3 regions of the Aureibacillus halotolerans genome follow, and region 2 is predicted to be linked to each of the others. Evidence: riboswitches for the same ligand, from Rfam matches in the RefSeq annotation. Region 2 holds a riboswitch; each other region holds the start of a gene.
What was found. A riboswitch is a leader RNA that binds a small molecule or an ion and turns the genes downstream of it on or off. The one in region 2 is predicted to bind S-adenosylmethionine.
Positions count from the first base shown of each region.

Region 1 (7,962 bases), on a different contig from region 2:
AGACCCCTAGGCCAATGCCTTTGTCGTAATTGTATTTTTCAAACGCAGACACAAGCTCTCCGTGACTTCTGGACGTTTCGATGGAAATGACATCAGCATCAAGAGCGTCTATGGATGAAATAATCGCGTCAAAATCGCTGTAGCACATATGCGTATGAATTTGCGTCGTTTCTTTCACAGTGCTCGTTGCCGCTTTAAAGGCTTCGACCGCGTCTTTGAGATACGCTTCATGCGCAGATGCTTTCAATGGCAAGCCTTCACGCAATGCTGGCTCATCTACTTGGATCATCGTAATGCCGTTCGCCTCCAACTGCTCTACCTCTTCACGAAGTGCAAGAGCAATTTGCAACGCGACGTCACGTCGAGGCACATCCGTGCGTACAAACGACCAGTTGATGATCGTAATTGGACCCGTAAGCATGCCTTTCACAGGACGGCTCGTCATAGATTGAGCATACACACTTTCTTTCACCGTCATTGGTTCATCGAAGGCTACGTCGCCATAAATGACTGGTGGCTTCACACAACGTGAGCCATATGATTGCACCCAACCGAAGCGTGTAAAGGCAAACCCATTGAGCTTCTCACCAAAATACTCGACCATGTCAGTACGCTCAAATTCACCATGAACGAGAACATCGAGATCAAGCTCTTCCTGAATCTCGATCCAGCGTTTTGTTTCAGCTTGAATGAATTGCTCATATTCCTGGTCGCTTTTTTCCTTTTTACGCCATTGAAGTCTTTCCTGGCGAACTTCCTTTGTTTGTGGCATAGAGCCAATTGTTGTTGTCGGAAGCAAAGGCAAATTGAAAGCGTCCTTCTGTGCAAGCTTCCTCGCTTCGAAAGGTGTTGAACGGTCAAAATCGCTTAAAGCTGCCACCGCTTCTCTAACAGCGGTACTTTGACGACCTGGAGCCTCTTGAAGCTGTTTTATAGCACTTTGTTGCTGATCTGCTTTCGTTGCATCTCCATTGATAAGCTCTTTTAATGCAATCAATTCCTCTAGCTTTTGATCGGCAAACGAAAGGCCATTGCGAAGCCAATCAGGCAGCTTGTCCTCTGTTTGTAATGTCACAGGCACATGAAGCAAGCTACAAGAAGGTTGTAGGACAACGTCACTGCTTATGGAAGACAGTGCACTGACGAGTTCTTTCGCTTCATACAGATCTGTTTTCCAAATGTTACGTCCGTTTAATACGCCGGCAAATAACGTTTTCCCTTCAGGAAATCCAGCGTCCTTCAGTTCCTTAAGCTGAACTTCACCATCATGAACAAAATCAAGACCAAACCCATCCACTTTTGCTTCTTTTAAGATCGACCACTGAGCAACGCTCGAGAAATACGTCTGGAGTTTCAATTTGAGACCAGGCACAGCTGCTTTGATGTCATTGTACAAGGCAACAATCGACTTCATCTGCGCTTGATCTAGTTCTGTCGACACGATGGGTTCATCGATTTGCACCCATTGTGCGCCGTCCTTTTCAAGCTTCTGTAGCACTTCAATATAAAGTGGTTTTAATGTCTCCACTTGCTCACTTATTGAATCAACACCTTTTGACAAGGACACAAACGTATAGGGTCCGACAAGCACAGGTGTTGTTTCTATGCCTTCTGCCTTCGCTTCTAAGTAAGCTTGACTCCAACGATTGTTCACAAGGGCAGGCAGTGTGCCGCTGTCAAACTCAGGCACGATGTAATGATAGTTCGTGTTGAACCATTTTGTCATTTCACTAGCAACCGCACCGGCATTGCCTCGAGCAATCGCAAAATACGTTTCAAGTCCAGGCGTTTTCTCTAAGTCACGGAAGCGTTTAGGGATAATATTTAAACTTAACGCTGTATCAAGCATATGGTCGTACCAAGACGCATCAGCAGAAGGAATAAAGTCAATTCCTTTCCCTTGCTGCTTTTTAAGGTTTTCTGTACGAATTTGCTTCAGATCAGAGAGTAGTGTTTCCTCTGTAATGTCTTTTTTCCAGTAAGCCTCTAGTGCTTTTTTCCATTCTCGGTGTGCGCCAATCCTTGGGTAGCCAATTGTTGCTGTTTTCATCGTGATCCTCCTTAGATAGATGCTCAATGTCATAAAAAACAAAAACCTCTCCAGCAGAGCGGAGAGGTGAACATGCACAGATGCGATCCAGTGCTCTCATCTCCCAAAGCGTTCTGCTTTGCAGGAATTGGCACCTTTTTCAGTAAACTGAATGGTTGCCGGGCTTCACAGGGCCAGTCCCTCCACCGCTCTTTATAAGAGAGTTTGTTTTATTGTTACTTATCGTAGCATTGTCACAAAAGTCATGTCAAACCTTTTTTAAACAAATGCATAATAATTATACAACTTTGTACAACCTATTGAGTTGGAATTATATGTTCCTCCCCGTAAATTTATAGAAAAAAATTCTCCCTTTCGTTATGAAAGAGAGAACGTTTTATCGTGTTTAAATTAGAGACGCTTGCGAAGCTCTTCCAATCGATCTTCATAGCCTTCTTTGCCTAACAGGGCGAACATGTTTTGTTTGTAAGCTTCAACGCCGGGTTGATCAAATGGATTCACCCCTAGCAAGTATCCGCTCAAGGCACATGCTTTTTCAAAGAAGAAGGCCAAATAACCAAAATGGTACGCAGAACGCTCAGCAATGTGCACGGATAGGTTCGGAACGCCACCATCCACATGCGCAATTTTAGTACCTTCCATTGCTTTTTTGTTTACAAAATCAAGGCTTTGCCCAGCAAGGTAGTTTAAGCCATCAAGGTTTTTATCGTCTTCCTCAATTAGAACTTCTGCGCCAGGTTCTTCAACCGAAAGCACGGTTTCGAACAAGTCACGTCGACCTTCTTGTACATACTGACCAAGGGAGTGCAAATCAGTTGAAAAGTTTGCAGACGATGGGTAAATGCCTTTTTGGTCTTTCCCTTCGCTTTCGCCAAACAATTGTTTCCACCACTCAGAAAAGTACTGTAGGGAAGGCTCAAAGTTAATAAGCATTTCAATTGTATAGCCTTTGTTGTACAACGCATTGCGAACAACCGCATACTGATAGGCTTCATTTTCGTCAAGGTTTGGTGAGCTATACGCATTTCGCGCATCCTGGGCGCCACGCATCATGTCTTGGATGCTAATGCCACTCACAGCAATAGGAAGCAGCCCTACAGCGGTGAGAACAGAATAACGTCCACCGACATCATCAGGAATGACAAACGTTTCATATCCTTCCTCATCAGACAACGTTTTTAATGCGCCTCTTGCTTTGTCCGTCGTTGCAAAAATACGCTCTTTCGCACCATCTTTTCCATATTTTTCTTCAAGCAGGCGCTTGCACTGTCTGAAGGCAATGGCTGGTTCAGTCGTTGTTCCTGACTTCGAGATCACGTTTACGGAGAAATCCTTGTCTTTTAAAACATCCTGCAAATCCTTTGAATACTGTGCAGAGATATGATGTCCAAGGAAAATGATTTGTGGTGTCTTGCGGTCTTCCTTGTCTATCACATTGTAGAAACTATGGCTTAACATTTCCAAAGCTGCCTTCGCACCAAGATAGGAGCCACCAATGCCGATGACAATTAAAACGTCCGATTGTTGCTGAATTCGTTCAGCTGCTTTTTCGATGCGTGCAAACTCTTCTTTGTCATAGTCTTCAGGAAGGTCAACCCACCCTAGATAATCTGCGCCTGCACCTGTTTTTTCATGAATGCTTTTATGTAAAGTTGCAACTGTTTGGGACAAATAGTCCACTTCATGCTGCTGTAAAAAAGGCAATGCGTCTTTATAAGAAAAAGTTAACGGCTGTGTCATTGTTGTCCTCCTTAATGATTTTCTGTTATTTTAACACGTTAAACCATCAATACATAGTGCTATTTTACACCATTAGAAAACGACAGCTCTTGATTCAGAACCAAGAGCTGTGCGTAAGAAACCTTACAGTGCAGCGCGATAGATAGCTTCACAATCGCTCGCTTGTAGCTTTTTAAAGTGACCAAACGGCCCATTGACCATCGCTTTGTTCACCATATCCTCAATGTGCGCATCATCAATATCATAATCGGCAAACCGGTTTGGTGCGCCTAATGAAGACCAAAACACACGTAATTTTTCAATGCCTTCAAGCGCAATGTCCTCGTCAGATTTCCCAAGTGGATGAACATCAAAGACACGGATAGCAAGCTGTTTGAAACGGGCAATGTTTTCATGCATCACGTGCAGCATCCATTGTGGGAACAATATAGCCAAGCCGCCAGCATGAGGAATGTCATACACCGCAGACGCAGCATGCTCGAGATTATGCGATGCCCAGTCTCCGCGAATTCCCATGGACAATGTGCCGTTAAGAGACATCGTTCCAGCGTAGAGAATCGTTGCACGGTGTTCAATATTGCTTAAATCCTTTAATAGCTCTGGTCCTGTTTCAATGACAGTTCTCAAAATGCCTTCATTGAAACGATCCTGTACAGGGCTATTGGCATCATGATGGAAGTACTGTTCAAGACAGTGAGACATCATATCCACGAGGCCATATACCGTTTGATCTTCTGGCACCGACACCGTATTCGCTGGGTCAAGCAATGAGAAGACTGGAGCTACAAGTGGACTTCCCCAGCCGTGCTTTTCTTTTGTTTCCCAGTTGGTAATTACAGAGCCCGCATTCATCTCTGAACCAGTTGCAGCGAGTGTTAGAACTGTGCCAAACGGAAGAGCGGCTTCTACTGGGACTTTTTTTGTGACAATATCCCATGCGTCAGCATCCGTTTTTGCGCCTGCTGCAATAGCTTTCGTGCAATCAATGACGCTTCCACCGCCGACGGCTAAAATAAAGTCGACATCGTGTGTTTTGCAAAGTTCTACACCTTTTCGAACAGTGTCCACTCGTGGGTTTGGTTCAACGCCAGCGAGCTCGACAACATCAACAGACGCAGCTTTAAGAATAGACATCACTTTATCATAGAGACCATTTTTCTTTATACTTCCTCCGCCATATACAAGGAGCGCTTTTTTGCCTAGTGCTTGAGCTTCTGATGCTAATCTATCTAAAGCATCTGAACCGAAAATAAGTTTGGTGGCATTATGGTATGCAAAAGAATTCATGAGAGGAAAGCTCCTTTTTCTTAAGAATGACGTGCACAATTATCATTATGCATGAAAAAGAATGCATTTTGAAAGCAATTTGCTCCTATGTTGTATAGTCTGTCTGGAACAAGCGCACATTAGTAAAGAATGAGATCACCATAAGGAGGAAATGATGTGAGCACACTTCAACGTATCGCATTGCTGCTAATCATCATTGGTGCCATCAACTGGGGACTTATCGGATTCTTCCAATTTGACCTCGTGGCAGCATTGTTTGGCGGTCAGGATGCAGCTGTTGCACGTATTATCTACGGGCTAGTAGGCATCAGTGGCCTTATCGCACTGTCCCTGCTTTTCAAACCCTCAGAAGAAGTTGAAACTGAACCTGAGAAACGCTATTCCTAAAAAAGAGGCCGTCATGGCCTCTTTTTACTTTGCGTAAATGTATGTCATTTTAACTTGAATAGGAAGCGAGCATCTGTTTTCCTCTTTACTCGCTTGTTTGTTCACCTATTCGCTCGTTTTGTGCACGCAATCCGTCCCAATCAATGACCCACCCTTCAGATTGATTGTAAAAGCGAACAAAGTGTGACTCGTACGCCCATTCATTTTCGGGTGTCCAAACGAGGATACTGCCAAGGGCACCTGGTAACGTTTTTATCCTGCCTTCTTGCAGACTCAGCCAAAAAGGCGATATAAAGTCCATTGTATCCCTGAGCACGTCAGCCTCAATTGGCATCGTCCCTTTGTTCCTGGCGACAAGCATTGATGCTACTTCAAATTGATCGTCTTCAACAGCTCTCGCAAACAATTGCAGGATATCAAGCGGTGTTGCATCTGATTGGGTTTCGCCCGATGCAAGCAGACGATCGTACATCTGCTGCTGTGCTTCAGAAAGTGGAAGAAGCGGTCCAGTGACAGGTTGCGCATCTCTTTCCACAGCGATATTCATTGCTAACCCACCTACGGTAAATGCTTCTGTATCCGCTGATTGTTGAAAGCTATGCTGACGGAGTAGCTCATAATAGGTCTGGATCGTAAAAAAGGTTTGTGTGTTCGGATAGTTTGTCAAAAACTGTTCATAGCTAGCCTGAACCTCACCACGTAAATACCCATTAGGCAAGAAAGCAGTACGCACATCACTTTTCCCTAAATAGGCCATAAGCCTATCCCTGTACAACGCATGTACATCAGTAATAAAATCTGTGTTCACTTGTGGGAACGATTGTAGAAAGTGTTCCAAACGAACCACCTGGCGCGCAAGGTCATTCCAGGAAGGAGAGGCTTGTTGCGCAATGAATGCTTGAATTTGCAAATATTGACTCACTGAGTCATTTGTAATCAAGACGTACTGATCTTCTAGAAAGCGCCAGTTAATTGTTACGCCATCTTTCGTCAGTTCATACCCTTGAGTTTGTAATTGTTCATTGGTAAATGTTTGCTCATTCAAGGCTGCCTCTAAAATCGGTTGGAGCTGCTTTAACTTTAAGATGAGGCGAACGACTTCATCAGAACGAATATTCACCGGGATGTCTTGTTCAACTTGTAGACGTGCAATGGTTTTCGCTGGTGCCTCCAATTTCTTCTCAAGTTCGGAAAGGCTAAGCTTATAAAAAGCTTCTGCCTTCTCGCCATTCATCTGTTCCAGGTGCTCCTTTCGCTCAAGCATGTAGGCTCTAGCCTCTTCTATAAAGGCAATGTTATCTGGAATGTTTGGAAGTCCTAGATCATCTAAAAACAATGTCTCCGTTAAGCGTGTAAAATCCTTTGTTAAAACCTCGCTCAAGTCTTCGTTGTTCTTCACTGGTTGATCAGACGATGATTCACTTGGTGCAGTTGGCATAATCAGCCCTTGGCCAATAATCCCTCCTGCAATGACGATCCCTGCGATACTCGCAATAATGGGTAGTTTTCTGAAACGCCCCATCCTTTTCAACGTCTGTTTTCGTTCTGCCTTTATCGCCTTCATCATGCGCTCGGAATCAGAGAAGGTCGGCATTTGGTCATATGAGGCTTTGAGTTTTTCGAGTCGCTCTTCTAGCTTCTGATTATCCAAGATGCATTCCCTCCTCCTGTCTTTTTTTCACTTCAGATTTTAACTGTTCCTTCGCTCTGGACAATCTCGTTTTCACAGTGGAAAGTGGCAGCTGCATAATGTCTGCGATATCATCGTATTTTTCGTCATGAAAATAATACAAAATGAGTGGCACACGATATTTTTCGTCGAGCGATTGTATACAGCTATGTAAAAGCGCATCTTCTTCTGATTTAAGTAACGAGTCCTCTGCCGTTACTGAATCGACCGTTTGTAAAGGCTCTTGGCCTAGCTTTATCACCTTGCGAGAGTCCTGAGTTTTCTTTCGTGCCCAATCTCTAGTCGCATTAAGTGTGATTTTATAGAGCCAGGTTGAAAACTTCGATTGTTTATATTGATCAATAAATCGATAGACACGTAAAAAAACCTCTTGCGTAATATCTTCTACTTCATGTGGCCGATTGCCGAGCTGATATGCAAAACGTTCTACAATAGGGTAATAGGTCTCCATAAGCTTTTGAAATGCAGCCATGTTTCCTTTTTTCGCTCGGCGGATCAATTCTTCTTCGTCCATGTGTTGATCCTCCTCTTCTTCTTACTCATTAAACGAATCATGACGGCATAATGTTTCAGGAGTCGATTGAAAACGAACAAAAAAGAAGCAAAGACATCAGTGCTGTCTCTGCTTCCAACCGTTGCTATGTTTGCATGGTCTTTTGATCTACAAGGAATGGTTCTTGCGTCGAATGTCGAGCAATGAACTGCTCCATTCGGCGAACAGCCTCCTGAAGTTGCTCCATTGAGGAGGCATAGGAGCAACGTATGTGCCCCTCACCACTTGGGCCAAACACATTCCCTGGAACGACGG
Region 1 covers NZ_SNYJ01000006.1:123,847-131,808, forward strand. The annotation lists gene metE (5-methyltetrahydropteroyltriglutamate--homocysteine S-methyltransferase) at 1-2,050, opposite strand, end outside; SAM riboswitch class I at 2,144-2,251, opposite strand; gene EV213_RS09105 (glucose-6-phosphate isomerase) at 2,441-3,790, opposite strand; gene EV213_RS09110 (iron-containing alcohol dehydrogenase) at 3,914-5,077, opposite strand; gene EV213_RS09115 (DUF378 domain-containing protein) at 5,234-5,464, shown strand; gene EV213_RS09120 (hypothetical protein) at 5,550-7,115, opposite strand; gene EV213_RS09125 (RNA polymerase sigma factor) at 7,108-7,668, opposite strand; gene EV213_RS09130 (aminotransferase) at 7,793-7,962, opposite strand, start outside.
Region 1: it holds a riboswitch for S-adenosylmethionine, as region 2 does, so the genes downstream of both, metE (5-methyltetrahydropteroyltriglutamate--homocysteine S-methyltransferase) here and EV213_RS02880 (methionine biosynthesis PLP-dependent protein) in region 2, are expected to answer to the same signal.

Region 2 (7,962 bases):
GTCACTCAGATTTTCGTTAAGAAAAAGCAAAAACGAAAGGCAAAAACGAAGGACGCCAAAGAGCAAACAAAGTCAATGTCATAGCACACAGCTAACGAGCGTATCCACCCCTTAAAATAAAAACCTAATGTCGAAAAAATGATAGCTATTTACATTTTGTGAAAACAAAACTGTCCTATTCAATTTTAATGAAAGCTGGTGTTCAGCGTGTTTTTAAAAACACAAATATTGCGGTATAGTGCACTCATAACTTTGTTTATATTTGTCCTTTTAGGAGCCACAGCATGCTCTGTGACAGACAACAACACCCCATTAAATGAAACGACTCAAATTGAAGAAAAAGCGCCGTCATCCAATACGGCTGAAGCAGCCGATTCTGAGGATCATCAAACCGCTCAAAATGAAACTGTTGACGCTGGAACAATCCCTCCTGAAGCGGATGAAGGAGATAAGGATACTCCCGATCAAAGCGACACAGCACAAGCGAATGTAAACCCCCATTCATTCAATCCTGAAACAGATGCCACAGCAGATAATGTGTTAAAAGACCCGAGCAGCATTCTTGCGCTTGCAAACAAAACATACAGCTTGCCTGCTCCTTATGTACCAAATGATCTAGTTGAACCTAATGTAGACTTTCCTTTTACAGAGCAGTTGCCAAAACGGCTTCTCCGCCAAGTCGCCGCTTCTGCGCTTGAAGAGTTGTTTGCGGCCGCAGAAGCAGATGGAATTGAACTGTTTGCGATCTCTGGATATCGTTCCTATGATCGTCAAGAAGCTATTTTTGCAAGCAACGTCACACGCTACGGCAGCGAAGAAAAAGCGAATACGGTTAGCGCCTACCCTGGGGAAAGTGAACATCAAACGGGCCTTGCCATGGATGTGTCCGCAGCTTCAGTTGGAAATGCCTTAGTTGAAGAGCTGGGAGAAAAACCTGAGGGTATTTGGCTAGAAGAAAATGCCCATCGCTTTGGTTTTATTATTCGTTATCAGAAGGATACACAGGCAATTACAGAATACCAATACGAGCCGTGGCATCTTCGCTATGTTGGTAAAGAGCCTGCGCTAGCGATGTTCGAGCAAGACATAACGTTGGAAGAATATCTTGGTGTATACCCCCCTGAATAAATAGGATTTTGACAGACAAACTTAGATAAAGCTGGATAAACCTTCAATTAAGGGTTGGGATTGCTTTTTATGCAGAATAAACATTAGCGTAGTCAAAATACGTAGACTCCTGCGGGTACAGCTCGAGCTGAAGATCCCGCAGGAAAGCAAGACTCCGAGGAAGCTGAAGCCGTGCCCGGCGGCATAGAAAACACGACGAGGTCTTCTCGAGTCGATGTTGCACTTGTACCCGTAGGGTGAAAGCGAAGTATTTTGACGCAGCGGTGTCGTGTATTCTAACACCCAAAAGGACACAAGTGTAAAACGATCTTTTAGAAACTACAGTATTGTGAGCTAGAAATTTTAATCTCCCGAATACACAAGATGTCAATCAATCTATCTCACCTTGTTTCCACTAAGACACAGCCAACATTAAAGGTAATTTTTGCACTGCGAAAGTTGTAAAAACACGTAACAGATCGGAAAAACTATGATCTGATGCGTGTTTTTTTGTTTTTATCGTGAAGAAAAAAGGTAAGACTACTTATAGAAGACAAGCATAGTTCAAAGGAGGAAAAAAAATGAGATCCAATGAGTACCCTAAAGGTCAGCCAGCTCAAGCACAATCCAAACAACCCGGCAACGAATCAGAGATGATACCTCGCCCGTATACGAACAACCCTGAATACCTTCCTGCTGGAAAGCTTGAAGGGAAAAACGCCCTTATTACTGGTGGTGACAGTGGAATAGGCAAAGCTACAGCAATCGCTTATGCGAAAGAAGGTGCTCATGTAGCCATCGTCTATCTCAATGAGCATGAGGATGCCCAAGAAGTTCAACGCGAGATTGAAGAGTATGGTGGAGAATGTCTTCTGATTCCTGGGGATGTCAGTGATGAACAATTTGCCTCGGCTGCCGTTTCAAAAACAATTGAAGCATTTGGTGCGTTGGATATTCTCGTGAACAATGCGGCCGAGCAGCACCCACAGGAGCGTTTCGAGGACATTACAAATGAACAGATGAGACAAACCTTTGCGACGAATATCTTTTCCTTCTTTTATTTTACTCATGCCGCCCTTCCCCATCTGTCACCCGGTAGCGTAATCATCAATACGACTTCGATTACAGCATACAAAGGGAGCAAAAACCTTATCGATTATTCCGCCACAAAAGGCGCGATTACATCATTCACAAGATCGCTTTCGCAGCAGCTCATTGATCGTGGCATTCGTGTAAATGGTGTGGCACCTGGTCCGATTTGGACGCCCCTCATCCCAGCTACGTTTAAAGCAGAGGATGTGGCGAAATTTGGAGCAAATACGCCTATGAAACGTGCTGGTCAACCTGAAGAGTTAGCGCCTTCCTATGTGTTTCTTGCCTGTGAAGATTCATCGTATATGACAGGGCAAGTATTGCATTTAAATGGTGGAGCAGTTATTAACGGGTAAACGCGTTACTGAAAAAACGTTGCATTTTCGATAGCTGTCGTGTAAAGTTATGGCTAACAACTAAATCGTTTCATTCTTTTTCTTATCAAGAGAGGTTAAGGGACATGGCCCGTCGAAACCTCAGCAACCAGCCTCTAAGTGGGTACGGTGCTAAGTCCAGCAAGCATATGCTTGCAAGATGAGAAGAAGGATTTTTGAAAAAAACTCCTTCTTTTCGTGAGGGAGTTTTTTTCATACACAAGGAGGGTTTTAGAGGATGACAGAACAGCGTATTGACACTTTATTCGCACAAATTGGAAATCGTACAGACACAGAAACAGGTACGGTCTCTCCTGCCATTTATCTATCTACAGCATTTCGTCACAACGGCATTGGAGAATCGACTGGATATGATTATACACGCACAAAAAATCCAACACGTCACGTGCTTGAAGAAGCGATTGCGACACTGGAGGGTGGCGTAAAAGGGCTTGCCTTTTCTTCTGGCATGGCAGCAGTAAATGCTGTGATGACGATGTTTTCTTCCGGTGATGAACTAATCGTATCGCAGGACTTATACGGAGGAACATACCGTCTTTTTGACGTGTATGGCCAAACGAATGGCCTCACCTTCTCCTATGTTCATACGCACATCATTGAGGACGTTGAAAAAGCGATTACGAGCAAAACGAAAGCATTGTTCATTGAAACGCCAACGAACCCACTCATGCATGAATCGGATTTAGATGCCTTAGGCAAGCTTGCCAAGGACCATGACCTTCTCCTGATTGTGGACAATACGTTTTTAACGCCTTACCTTCAACGCCCTCATGAGATTGGTGCGGATATTGTGATTCATTCTGCAACAAAATACTTGGGAGGTCACAATGATGTGCTTGCCGGGTTATTGACTACGAAGGACGTTGCACTTGGGGAAAAACTTGCGACTTATCAAAACGCAGCTGGAGCGGTATTGTCCCCCTTTGACTCATGGCTCCTTATGCGCGGCATGAAAACGTTGCCTCTAAGGATGAGACAGCATACAACGAATGCCACGGCACTCGCTGCTTTTCTGGAGCAGCATGACTTAGTGGATGACGTTTTGTACGCAAACAGAGGCGGCATGCTCTCTTTTCGGTTGACCTCTGAGGCACTCGTTCCTCATTTTCTCAAGGCATTGAAGCTGATCTGCTTTGCCGAAAGCCTTGGCGGCGTCGAAAGTTTTATTACGTATCCCGCTACGCAAACGCATATGGACATCCCTGAAGAGATTCGTACAGCCTATGGCGTGTGCAACCGACTGCTTCGCTTTTCGGTTGGGATTGAAGATGCAGAGGATCTTATTCATGACGTTGACCAAGCACTGCACGTTGCTGCAACCCATCAAGAGGAGGCGTTACGATGACACTTCGAACGAAACTAGAAAACGATTTCGTCATTATGGATGGCGCAATGGGCACGTACCTTTACGATACGTATCAGGTCCAATCCTGCTTTGAAGAAGTTAATCTCACCCAGCCAACGATCATTACTGAAGTCCATAAATCTTATGTTGATGCTGGCGCTGATCTGATCAAAACCAATACGTATGCAGCAAACGCGATTAAGCTAGCAAAACATCAGCTTGCTGACAAAGTAATAGACATAAACGCGAAAGCCGTCGAGCTTGCAAAAGCCGCAACTGAAGGAACTGACGCCTATGTGGCAGGGACGATCGGAGGCATTCGTGGGGTCACACGGACAGAAACGACACTCGAAGAGATTGAAGCCTCTTTTCGCGAACAACTTCAGGTCTTCTTAGACAATGGCGTAGATGCAATTTTATTGGAGACCTATTATGATGAAGAAGAGTTGCACACTGTTCTCAAGATCGCTAGAGAAGCTACGGACGTTCCAATTATCGCTCAACTTGCTCTTCAAGAAGCTGGTCGGACGCAAAACGGAACGCCTTTAACAGCCGCATTTCTTACATTAGAGTCGTTAGGAGCCGATATTGTAGGCATTAACTGTCGCCTTGGACCTTACCATACAATTGAAGCTCTCCGCTACGTACCTCTAATGGAAGATGCATATATCTCTGCTGCGCCAAATGCTGGTTTGCCTGATGTACAGGATGGACGATTATTTTTCAAGGCACATGCTGATTATTTTGGCGAATGTGCACGCTCATTGCGAGACCAAGGTGCGCGTGTCATTGGCGGTTGCTGTGGAACAACCCCCGCTCATATTGCCGCTATGGCTGCTGCGGTCAGACCGTTAACACCGTTGACAGAAAAACAGGTCCCTCTGGCCCCTCACGATGTCATCGAGGTGGTTTCACAACCGCTTGGAATCGAACCTTTGCACGTCCAAATGAAAACACGCACATCCGTTATTGTTGAGCTTGATCCTCCTAAACATTTGGTTGTTGAGGATTATTTTAAAGGCGCTGCATTGTTACAAGAAGCCGGCGTTGATGCGATTACAATTGCAGACAACTCTCTTGCCTCACCACGTGTTTGCAATACAGCTATTGCGACCATTCTTAAAACCAAATACAATATTAATCCACTTGTTCATTTGTCCTGTCGGGACCGAAATTTAATTGGCTTGCAGTCCCACCTAATGGGGCTTCACACGGCTGGCATTCATGAAATCCTTGCGGTGACTGGCGATCCGACTAAAATCGGCGATTTTCCAGGGGCAAGCTCCGTATATGATCTACAAAGCTTTGAGCTGATCAAGCTTATGAAGCAGTTTAACAATGGCTATTCTCACTCTGGCAAACCACTAAAAGAAAAAACACAGTTCTCTATCGCAGGTGCCTTTAATCCGAACGTTAAATACCTTGATAAAGCGGTAAAACGCCTCGAGAAAAAAGTCGCGAATGGCGCTGATTATTTTATTTCTCAGCCCGTGTACAGTGAAGAGCAGCTCATTGATGTTGCTGAAGCAATAAAGACGTTAGACGCTCCACTCTATATCGGCATTATGCCACTCACAGGGCATCGAAATGCAGAGTTTTTGCATCATGAAGTGCCTGGCATTAAGTTAACAGACAGTACGCGAGCCATCATGGCTGCAACGAAAGATGATCCTGCTGCTGCAAGACGCGAAGGCATTGCGATGGCGAAGCAGCTCATTGATGTCGCTCTAGATTATTTCCCTGGCATTTATGTGATTACACCATTTTTAAAATACGAATGGTCGATTGAGCTCGTTCATTATATTCACGAACAAACGCAAAAGAAACAACAACCAGTTACGCCTTTTCTTCAATGATAGACAGCGGGAGGAATTTATCAATGACAACAACGATCGCAAACGAAATGCAAAAACGCATCCTCATTCTTGATGGCGCGATGGGAACGATGATCCAAAACGCCGATCTGTCTCCTGAAGATTTTGGCGGTGAGGAATATGATGGTTGCAATGAATACTTGAACTTAACGAAACCAGAAGCCATTACAGCCATTCATGAAGGCTATTTGGCGGCTGGTGCTGACATTATTGCGACGAATACCTTTGGAGCAACATCGATTGTCCTTGATGATTACGACCTTGGTACTCATGCGTTCAATATTAATAAGGTGGCCGCTGAACTAGCTGTCACTGCCGCACAAAAGTATTCAACCTCGGATCACCAACGATTTGTTGCAGGCGCATTAGGTCCAACGACGAAAACATTATCTGTGACTGGTGGAACCACCTTCGAGCATCTTGTGGATTGCTACCAGGAACAAGTGGAAGGTTTGATTGCTGGACGGGTCGATCTTATTCTCCTTGAAACGAGTCAGGATATGTTGAACGTCAAAGCGGCCTATGTTGGGATGAAGTCGGCCTTTGAAAAAACAGGCGTTAGCCTTCCACTTTTTGTGTCAGGAACGATCGAACCGATGGGAACGACATTGGCAGGGCAGACCATTGAAGCCTTTTATCTCTCACTAGAGCATATGAATCCTACGGCGGTTGGACTCAACTGTGCAACTGGACCAGAATTTATGAGAGATCACGTCCGGTCTCTCTCCTCTTTAGCGGCTTCAGCTGTCAGCTGTTACCCAAATGCAGGGTTGCCTGATGAGGAAGGAAACTATCATGAATCCCCTGAGTCGATTGCCAAAAAGCTTGGGGCCTTTGCGGAAAAAGGATGGCTAAATGTTGCCGGCGGCTGTTGTGGAACAACACCTGACCACATCGCAGCCATTGCGAATGAAATGCAGCACTATGCTCCGCGATTAATCCCTGAACGTTCTCCACAGCATATGGTATCTGGCATTGACCCCCTTATCTATGATGATACGATGAGACCATTAATGGTCGGCGAACGAACAAATGTCATTGGGTCCCGAAAGTTCAAACGTTTAATTGCTGAAGGCGCCTATGAGGATGCAGCAGAAATTGCCCGTGCTCAGGTGAAAGGTGGCGCCCATGTCATTGATGTGTGCCTTGCTGACCCTGACCGCGAAGAATTGGAGGATATGGAGAAATTCCTTTATCATGCGGTGAAGAAGGTGAAGGTTCCCCTTGTCATTGATTCCACAGATGAACTGGTCATTGAAAAAGCACTCCGTTACTCGCAAGGGAAAGCCATTATTAATTCGATCAATCTAGAAGATGGTGAAGAGCGTTTTGAAGCCGTGATTCCGATTGTCAAAGAATATGGTGCTGCTGTTGTCGTAGGAACGATTGATGAAACAGGCATGGCCGTCACGGCTGAACGCAAGCTGGAAATTGCGATGCGCTCCCATGATCTGCTCGTCGAAAAATATGGACTGCGCTCGAGTGATATCATTTTCGATCCACTCGTCTTCCCGATCGGTACAGGTGACGAACAGTATATTGGCTCAGCGGAAGCCACCATTGAGGGCATCCGCATGATTAAGGAAGCTTTACCAGAGTGCCTGACGATTCTCGGCATCTCCAATGTTTCTTTTGGTTTGCCCCCTGTTGGCAGAGAAGTACTGAATGCTGTGTATTTGTATCATTGCACACAAGCAGGCCTTGATTATGCCATCGTAAACACCGAAAAGCTTGAGCGCTACGCTTCAATCCCAAAAGAGGAAATCGCACTTGCCGACAAGCTGCTTTATGAAACAACAGACGCAACGTTGGCCGCATTTACAGAGAAATATCGCGGGAAAAAGAAGGTACAAGCCAAGCCAACCGAGCATATGAGTCTTGATGAACGGTTGCAATACTATATTGTTGAAGGCACGAAGGATGGCCTTACCGATGATTTAGGACTTGCGTTAAATGAATATGAGACTCCTCTCGCTATCATTAATGGACCTTTAATGACAGGTATGGCGGAGGTTGGTCGTCTGTTCAACGACAATCAGCTCATTGTCGCTGAGGTTCTTCAGAGTGCTGAAGCGATGAAATCCGCCGTTGCGTTTCTAGAGCCTCATATGGAAGCGAATGGCGGTAAGCAAGAGAAAAAAGCAAAAAT
Region 2 covers NZ_SNYJ01000002.1:142,539-150,500, reverse strand. The annotation lists gene EV213_RS02895 (ion channel) at 1-84, shown strand, start outside; gene EV213_RS02890 (M15 family metallopeptidase) at 292-1,128, shown strand; gene EV213_RS02885 (SDR family oxidoreductase) at 1,689-2,555, shown strand; SAM riboswitch class I at 2,635-2,740, shown strand; gene EV213_RS02880 (methionine biosynthesis PLP-dependent protein) at 2,812-3,939, shown strand; gene EV213_RS02875 (bifunctional homocysteine S-methyltransferase/methylenetetrahydrofolate reductase) at 3,936-5,795, shown strand; gene metH (methionine synthase) at 5,819-7,962, shown strand, end outside.

Region 3 (7,962 bases), on a different contig from region 2:
ACGATTGGCGTTGACGATTTGGAGAGGTCGCTTATCTTTTATCGGGACGGACTTGGGATACAAACCGAGGGCATCATTGGTGAGGAATTTGAGCATGGCGCGGTCGTCTTTATTGATTTGCAATCGGGTGTGAAGCTAGCACTTTGGCATCGCAAGGATCTCGCCCATGAGGCTGGTCTTCCTTTAGGTCAACCAAACCCAACAGAATTTACGTTAGGTCATAATGTAGCGAGTAAAGAAGAGGTTGATGAAGTGATGGAACAGGCTCGGTTAGCTGGCGCACACATCGCAACACCAGCACAAGAAGCTTTCTGGGGCGGATATTCGGGTCAATTCCAAGATCCCGACGGTCATCTATGGGAAATTGTTTGGAACCCGGCGTGGGAGCTGGAGGAATAAACTTGCTGCCTGAACGTTTTAGAAAAATGAATTCGTTCTGTTCTTATTTGGATTGGTGTTACGACTTCTGAAGCGCAAATGCTCTATTCGTGAGAAAGATATTTGGAGGCGTACATAATGATTGTAAAATTACCAAAAGAACATTATGCGAAAATCAATACACTGTTGATTGAACCGCAAGCGAAAAATGAGAATGTGCTAAATGCAGTGCTTAACAGTATGAATCGAGGCTCCGTCTATGTTGATCAAATTGAGGAGCCTCGGACGGCGATCGTTTATGCGGTTGGCTTAGTATACTATTTGCTCGGTGATCCGGAGAATGAATCGTTTAATAGCCAGCTGAGTGATTTCATTTCCACACAATTGAAGCAAGAAAGTCTGGATTTATGCGGAGGTACATGGTTTTGCTCCATCCTGTTTAATGAACAATGGAAAAAAACGCTGGAAACAGTGATTGGTCGTCGTGAATATTATGTGGATTATAGAATCTGTTACGAATTGGATGCGGTACGTTTTAGAAACAGTTTGGAGCAACCCCTACATGTCCTTGATGAAGACCTTACCATTGTAGAAATCACGAAGGAATTGATTATTGGAGTCGAAGATTTAAGAGAAGAGTTGACAGAGTATTGGTCTTCTGCAGAATCTTTTATGCAACATGGAATAGGCTACGCTGTTTTAAAAAACGATAAGGTCATAAGTACATGTTACTCATGTTGTGTGAATGGAGATCGCCATGAAATTTATATCGCCACATTTGATCAAAGTGTGCGAAATCGTGGGTTGGCAACGATACTGGGACAACAATTCATAAAGGAATGCTTAAAAAGAGGATTTAGTGTTTTTTGGCAAACCGATGAATCAAATGAACCATCTAAACGAGTGGCTGATAAATTGGGGTTTGATTATACGAATCGACTGATGGCGTTTGAATTTGAATTCTAACAGAAGTTTTAGAGCTAAGTGAAGTGCTGAAACCGCAGTGAAGTGACCGTACTATTAAAGTTAAAAACGCACATTCCAGCTCCCGCTTAGGAGAGCTGGAATGCAATTGGTCCAAGGGTTAGGCTAGGCACCTTCCTCTTCTATGTTGTGCTGTTCTCATCCCCATCCAATACGAGCGATAAAAACAGCTTTCCAATCGTAAGCATAGACGTTTCGTCGACATCAAACCGTGCATTGTGATGAGGGTATGTTGCATTGATTTCAGGATTTCGACCGCCAACATAAACGAACGCACCAGGCACTTCCTTGACGTAGTATGCAAAGTCCTCCATTCCCATCGATGGCGCTAGACGTAGTACATTTTCGCTACCGACGATGTCCTTCGCCTTTTCTTCAACAAAAGCCAGTTCGGCAGGATGGTTGTAAAGTGATGGATAGCCACGTTCGTAAGCCACCTCTACACTTCCCCCACCAGCTTCGACCGTTTGCTTGGCAACCTCTTTAATCCCCTCTTCCAAAGTCGATCGAACCGCTTCCTCAAAGGCTCTAACCGTACCAGTGATGGAGGCGTGCTCAGCAATGACATTAAACCCCGCTCCAGCGTTAAACGTTCCCACTGAGACGACGCCCGATTGTAAAGGATCTATACGGCGACTGACAAGATGGTGAAGCTGGTTGACAACCTGAGTGCCAAGATGCACAGCATCAATGGTTGTATGCGGTTTGGCACCATGACCCCCTTTCCCATGAACTGTAATTTCAAAACGATCTCCGGCTGCCATAGCTGTTTCCGGAGTGATGCATACTGTTCCAACATCTGCCTCTGATAAGACGTGAGCGCCATAAATCACGTCGACTCCTTCAAGACAGCCATCCTCAATCATTGGTTTTGCACCACCGGGAGGTCGCTCTTCCGCAAATTGATGGATAAACACGACCGTCCCCTGTAACTTTTGTTTATATTGGCTGAGCACAGATGCGACGCCTAATAGGGCCGCAGTATGAATATCATGGCCACATGCATGCATGACACCTGGCACTTTTGATGCGTACTCCACGTCTTTAAGATCCTGGATCGGCAACGCATCAAAGTCAGCACGCAAGGCAATCGTTTTCCCTGGCAAAGCACCAACCAACCTTCCGACAACCCCACGCCCTCCAACACCTGTTCGCACGTCAATCCCCAACCCTTTTAGATAGGTTGCGATTTTTTCTGGCGTATGTACCTCTTGAAACGATAGCTCGGGGTGTTGATGCAGGTCTCGACGAAACGAAACCATCTCTGGGAAATGCTTCTCCAATGTTTGAAATACTTCCTCTAGCATACATGATCCCTCCGTTAGTAGATATGTTAAAAAAGATGCCTTACGCAAAGGCATCTTTGATTCTTCACTCGTTTTACTCTACAGAATACTCTTTTTCCTCATATGGATGAGCCACCCAGCCGTCCGTGTCAATAAATAGGCGAACTGCGACAACTTGGCGATCGTCCATTAAAGTAAAGAAGTGAGGCGTATGTTCTGGAACTGAAATGACATCTCCTGGCTCAAGCTCGATATTGTAGTAGCCACTTTCCCCTTTAACAACAAAAATGCCATGCCCCGCCGTAATGGCGCGGACCTCATCATCTGTGTGCGTATGAACGTTTTTGAATTTTGCCAGTAGCTCGTCAAGGTTTGGCGTGCTATCAGATAGCGCAATGATGTCCCAATCCACATAGCTTCGACGTTCTGCTAAATCGCGAATGTCAGTGTCAAAGGCTGTAAGAATTTGAGCTTTTTCTTCATCGGTTAATACGAATTTCGCGTTTAGTTCCGCTGGAAGCTTGCTCATGTCCCAATGCTCGTATAATACCTCCTGGCTCTCCAGAAACTGCTGCACCTTGTCATGTCCTTCAATCACTTCTCCTGTTTCTCTTAAACGAATCGTTGCCATCGTCTACACGTCCTCCCTTTTCAATAGATTGTATTTAAATTGAGCGAGGCGATATGCAAAGAGAAACTCAGCGGCTTCAAGATTTTTCTGAGCATCAAATGCATTTTTGCCCCACACTGTAATGCCGTGATTTAAAATAAGGATGGCTTTTGTTTCTGGTGTCACTACGCGTACCATCTCTTCAGCAAGCGCTGGAAGATCATGCAAATTATCAACGATCGGCATCGTAAGCGCTGCATTCTCTTCCCACAGTCCAAACGCTTTTAGAAGCTCGTGGTCGGTGAATGTCGCCTGGCCCTCGTCTTTATAGAGCGCCGAAATAAGATTGTTTTCCACTGTATGAACGTGCAGAATACATCCTGCATCGGTTACTTCATATAAACGGGTATGGATAATCGTTTCTGCGGACGGCTTCAAGCTTGACTCGATTGTCTTACCATCGCGATCCACGACGACAAAATCCTCCGGTGAGGACTTCGTTTTGTCTTTACCGCTCACGGAAACAAGCGCATGCAAAGGGGAGTCCTCAAGTTTAATGGAAAGATTTCCGCTCGTTGCTGGAAACCAGCCTTTTTTCGCCAACGTTGCTTTGACGTCAGCCAACTCTTCCCACTGCGTCATATGGAAATCCCCTCCTTTTCTTGTAACACGGCTACTATATCATGAAAATCCTTAAAGGGCTCATGCGGCCAATGATGTGTTTCACATTCCTTTAAGAGGTAATCGCGGGCAAACACAAGTTCTGCTCGTTTTGCCATCTCCACATCAGTGACTGAATCGCCGATTGCAATAATTCGTTCGTCTCCTGTGGCAATTGACCGAATGACTGATGGCTTGCAGCAGCCACAGTCGTTTTGACACTGATCGTCACAGGCAAATGGCCATTCAATTTGGATCGTCTTACCATCAAAATTCCCATGATTGCAGTACACAGGCACGTCAATGTCTCCCAGCACAGGGTGGACGAAAAAGTCGATGCCTCCACTCACGATGACTAGGCTCGTATTTGGATCAGCTTTTATTGCAGTAACAAATTCATGAAAGCCTGGGCGAATCTTCACTCGCTCAAGCACGAATTGAACAATTTCGGACTTTAACGAACTTGGTATATAGGCGAACATGCGGCCAACGCCTTCCCGAATGGAACATTCCTTTTGAAGCACAGATTGAATGATTTCTTCGCATTCAGGTGGAGCAAACGCACGAATAATATCGACAATATTGTCTTTTTCTGTGATCGTGCCATCAAAATCACATACAATGAGCCGTTTAGTGTCCCCATTGCTGAATGGCTTTTGCAAGTGGTTCGCTCCCTTCTGCAGCTTTCTCTAGTGGAACGCCGTCAAGCGTTGCCCGAATTGCCGCATGAAAAGCTTTTCCTCCACCTTCCGCACCATCGGGATGGCCGTGTGTCCCACCGCCTGCATTAATGATAGAATCCAACCCAAAATCAGCAATAAGCTGAGGGACTAGACCTGGATGAATGCCTGCTGACGGAACTGGGAACGTTCGTTTCCATGGCGACTGATCATCGACTAACGCTTCCTTTAACGACAACGCTTCTTCGCGTGGCATGGCGACTGATCCGTAAGGTGATGGAAATAAAGAGAAATCGGCGCCTGCCATACGAAGGAGCTTACCGAGTAAAAGGGATGTGCTCACACCGTGGTTTGGTGCAGAAATCATTGCCCCACTAAAGGCGGGATGGGCCATAATCGGCAAATGAACTTCAGGGGCTTCTCGCAGCATCTGCAACGCGTCAAGTCCATAAGAAAAGACATTAAAAAGAAGCGCGTCTGCTCCGGCAGCTTGTGCTTTCTCGGCTTGGTTCACAAGCTGTCGTGTCGGTCCAGTAACGTTCACCGCATAAAGCGTTCGCTTCCCAGTGCTCTCATACACTTGGCGTAGCACTTCTTTGTTTGTTTTGACACGTTTTTCAATCGGCGTTGCTTCATTTTCAAAAAGGATCTCATCATCTTTGACAAGATCTACACCACCGAGAGCCTGTTGCCTCATTTGTTCAGCGAGATCCTCTAACGTTCGACCAATGACGCCTTTAAAAATACTCATAAAGAGCGGTCGGTCATAGACGTCTACTTGTTTGCGGATGCCTTCAATGCCAAACGCAGGACCAGGAAAGGCCGCGGCAAGTTCGTTAGAAAAATCCAAATCCAACAGCTTTACCTCTCCGTCAAGAGACAACTTGCCGAATGTTGTCGTTAAGATTGCCGGAAGATCATTTGTAAAATTGACGGCAGGATAAGAGATCGCTAGTTTTGCATATTGATCGTCTATGTATTGGGCAGATACAACGTGGCCTTTGTGCGCACGCAGCTGTTCTTGATCGACGAGAGGCAATGATGTCCAAGAGCCTACCGTTAGCCCAAGAGCGATTTGTTCTGCCTGCTTGTTTAGATCAGCCTTTGCTTTAATTCGGTACGTCGCCACCACATTGCTCATGTATTGTCCCTACCTTTAATAGAAAGTATTCAACTCGTTATGGTAGACATTATGCCACGATCTTCGTCATTTCGTCAATTGGAAAACGTAATTCTTCATTGACAGATTCGTAGCAAGAGGCTATGATACGTAGCAACAGCAACACTCTTATTATGAGAAGGCTGAGGGAATTGGCCCTTTGACGCCCGGCAACCCGCATTTGTGCGAAGGTGCTTCTTCCAACAGACATCAATGTCTGGAAGATAAGAGAGGAATGAACGGATCCTTTACGAAGGCCCCTCTTGAGCACATCTATCAAGAGGGGCCTTTTCTGTATTCCTTTCCCCTGTATTAAAATTTCTGCCACACGAAAGGATGACTCCGATGAGCACTGCAACAGAACATGGGTATACCCCGCTAACAATCGACACAGCGATTCAATACGCAAAGGGACAGTCGTATTTTACACAAAACGAAGAAGTGTATGGCGAAGAAATTGGCGATGGCAACTTAAACCTCGTGTTTCGTCTTACCGGGCAAGATGGACAACGCCTCATCATTAAACAAGCCTTGCCTTATGCCAAGGTGATTGGAGACAGCTGGCCGCTTACATTGGATCGTGCCCGAATTGAAAGTGAAGTGCTCACCATTTATGGGACGTATGTGCCTGAATTAGTGCCAAAAGTGCTTCACACAGATTCGGTTCAAGCCTTGACTGTTATGGAGGATTTGAGCCATTTGCAAATCGCTCGGAAGGCACTTAAAAAAGGCGACCACTTTCCTGTCTTAGGAGAAGCGATTGGTCGATACACTGCACATACGCTTTTCTTTACGTCTGATTTTGGCATGAACCAGCAGGATAAAAAGCAGCTTCAAAAGCGTTTTTGTAATCCGGACTTGTGCAAAATAACAGAAGAATTGTTTTTTACTGATCCCTTTTATGATGTCGAATCCAATTCGATCGATGAAGGATTGCAAGCGTATGTAAAAGAACATATTTGGAATGATCAGACGCTTCTTTTTGCAGTAGCAAAGGCCAAATATCAGTTCTTAACGAAAGCTGAGGCTTTGCTTCATGGTGACCTACACACAGGCAGTATCTTTGCTGATGAAACACAAACAAAGGTGATTGATCCTGAGTTTGCCTTTTTTGGTCCCGTAGGCTTTGACATTGGCTCCTTCCTTGGCAACTTGGCGATTGCTCATATCTCCCAGGCAGGCTATGCAACCGCGGACGATGATCGTCAAACAGCGAAGCAAAGCCTTCAGCAGCAAATGATGTCAGTATGGAAAACCTTTGAAGACGAATATGCCACGCTTTGGCAAAACCATAATGTCGAACCTCATGCCTCCATTCCTGGTTGGTCGGAAAAACATATTGAGGCGATTTGGAAGGATGCTGTACGTTTTGCTGGCTGTGAATTGATTCGACGTACCATTGGGCTCGCCCTTGTTGAGGATTTTGAAAGCATTGCGGATAAGGATCGAAAGCTCGCAGCTAAGACTGCTGCACTACGAGTTGGAAAACACTTGCTGCTTTCAACAAATATTCATACGTCAGAGGCTTTTGTAAAGGCGGTTGTGTCATGATTACCGCTGTGACTTACAACGACGGCGTTGTTACCCTACTTGACCAACGCAAGCTTCCTGGAGACTCGGTGTTTTTAAAGCTAACAACCGTAGAAGAAATCAAGGCAGCCATTTTATCATTAAGCGTCCGTGGAGCACCTGCCATTGGCATCGCTGCAGCTTATGGGCTCGTTCTTTGGGCACAATCAAATCGTAAAGAGCAGGATCTTAACGTATTCAAGCAGTCTCTCATTACGGAAGCAAATGGTCTGAAAGCGACACGCCCTACCGCAGTCAATCTTGCGTGGGCGGTGGATCGGTTGCTTCGCGTTTCGGACACAGCGGCTTCCGTCGATGGCGCTGTGGAGACGTTAACGCAAGAAGCGCAGAAAATTGACGAAGAAGACCTTTTGATTTGCAAAACAATCGGCGAACACGGGTTAACCCTCCTCAAGGATGGTGATACGCTGCTCACCCATTGCAATGCAGGCGGTATCGCAACCGCAGGGTACGGGACGGCACTTGCTCCCTTTTACCTCGCGAGGGAACGAAACATGACCCTCCACGCGTATGCCACTGAAACAAGACCAGTCGGCCAAGGGGCACGCCTAACTGTATGGGAGCTTGAGCAGCTGGGGATTGATGTGACTTTAATAACCGATTCGATGGCTGCCC
Region 3 covers NZ_SNYJ01000007.1:169,603-177,564, reverse strand. The annotation lists gene EV213_RS10405 (VOC family protein) at 1-399, shown strand, start outside; gene EV213_RS10400 (GNAT family N-acetyltransferase) at 517-1,344, shown strand; gene EV213_RS10395 (M20 metallopeptidase family protein) at 1,485-2,669, opposite strand; gene EV213_RS10390 (1,2-dihydroxy-3-keto-5-methylthiopentene dioxygenase) at 2,743-3,279, opposite strand; gene EV213_RS10385 (methylthioribulose 1-phosphate dehydratase) at 3,283-3,900, opposite strand; gene EV213_RS10380 (2-hydroxy-3-keto-5-methylthiopentenyl-1-phosphate phosphatase) at 3,897-4,580, opposite strand; gene EV213_RS10375 (2,3-diketo-5-methylthiopentyl-1-phosphate enolase) at 4,549-5,739, opposite strand; SAM riboswitch class I at 5,884-5,988, shown strand; gene mtnK (S-methyl-5-thioribose kinase) at 6,103-7,308, shown strand; gene mtnA (S-methyl-5-thioribose-1-phosphate isomerase) at 7,305-7,962, shown strand, end outside.
Region 3: it holds a riboswitch for S-adenosylmethionine, as region 2 does, so the genes downstream of both, mtnK (S-methyl-5-thioribose kinase) here and EV213_RS02880 (methionine biosynthesis PLP-dependent protein) in region 2, are expected to answer to the same signal.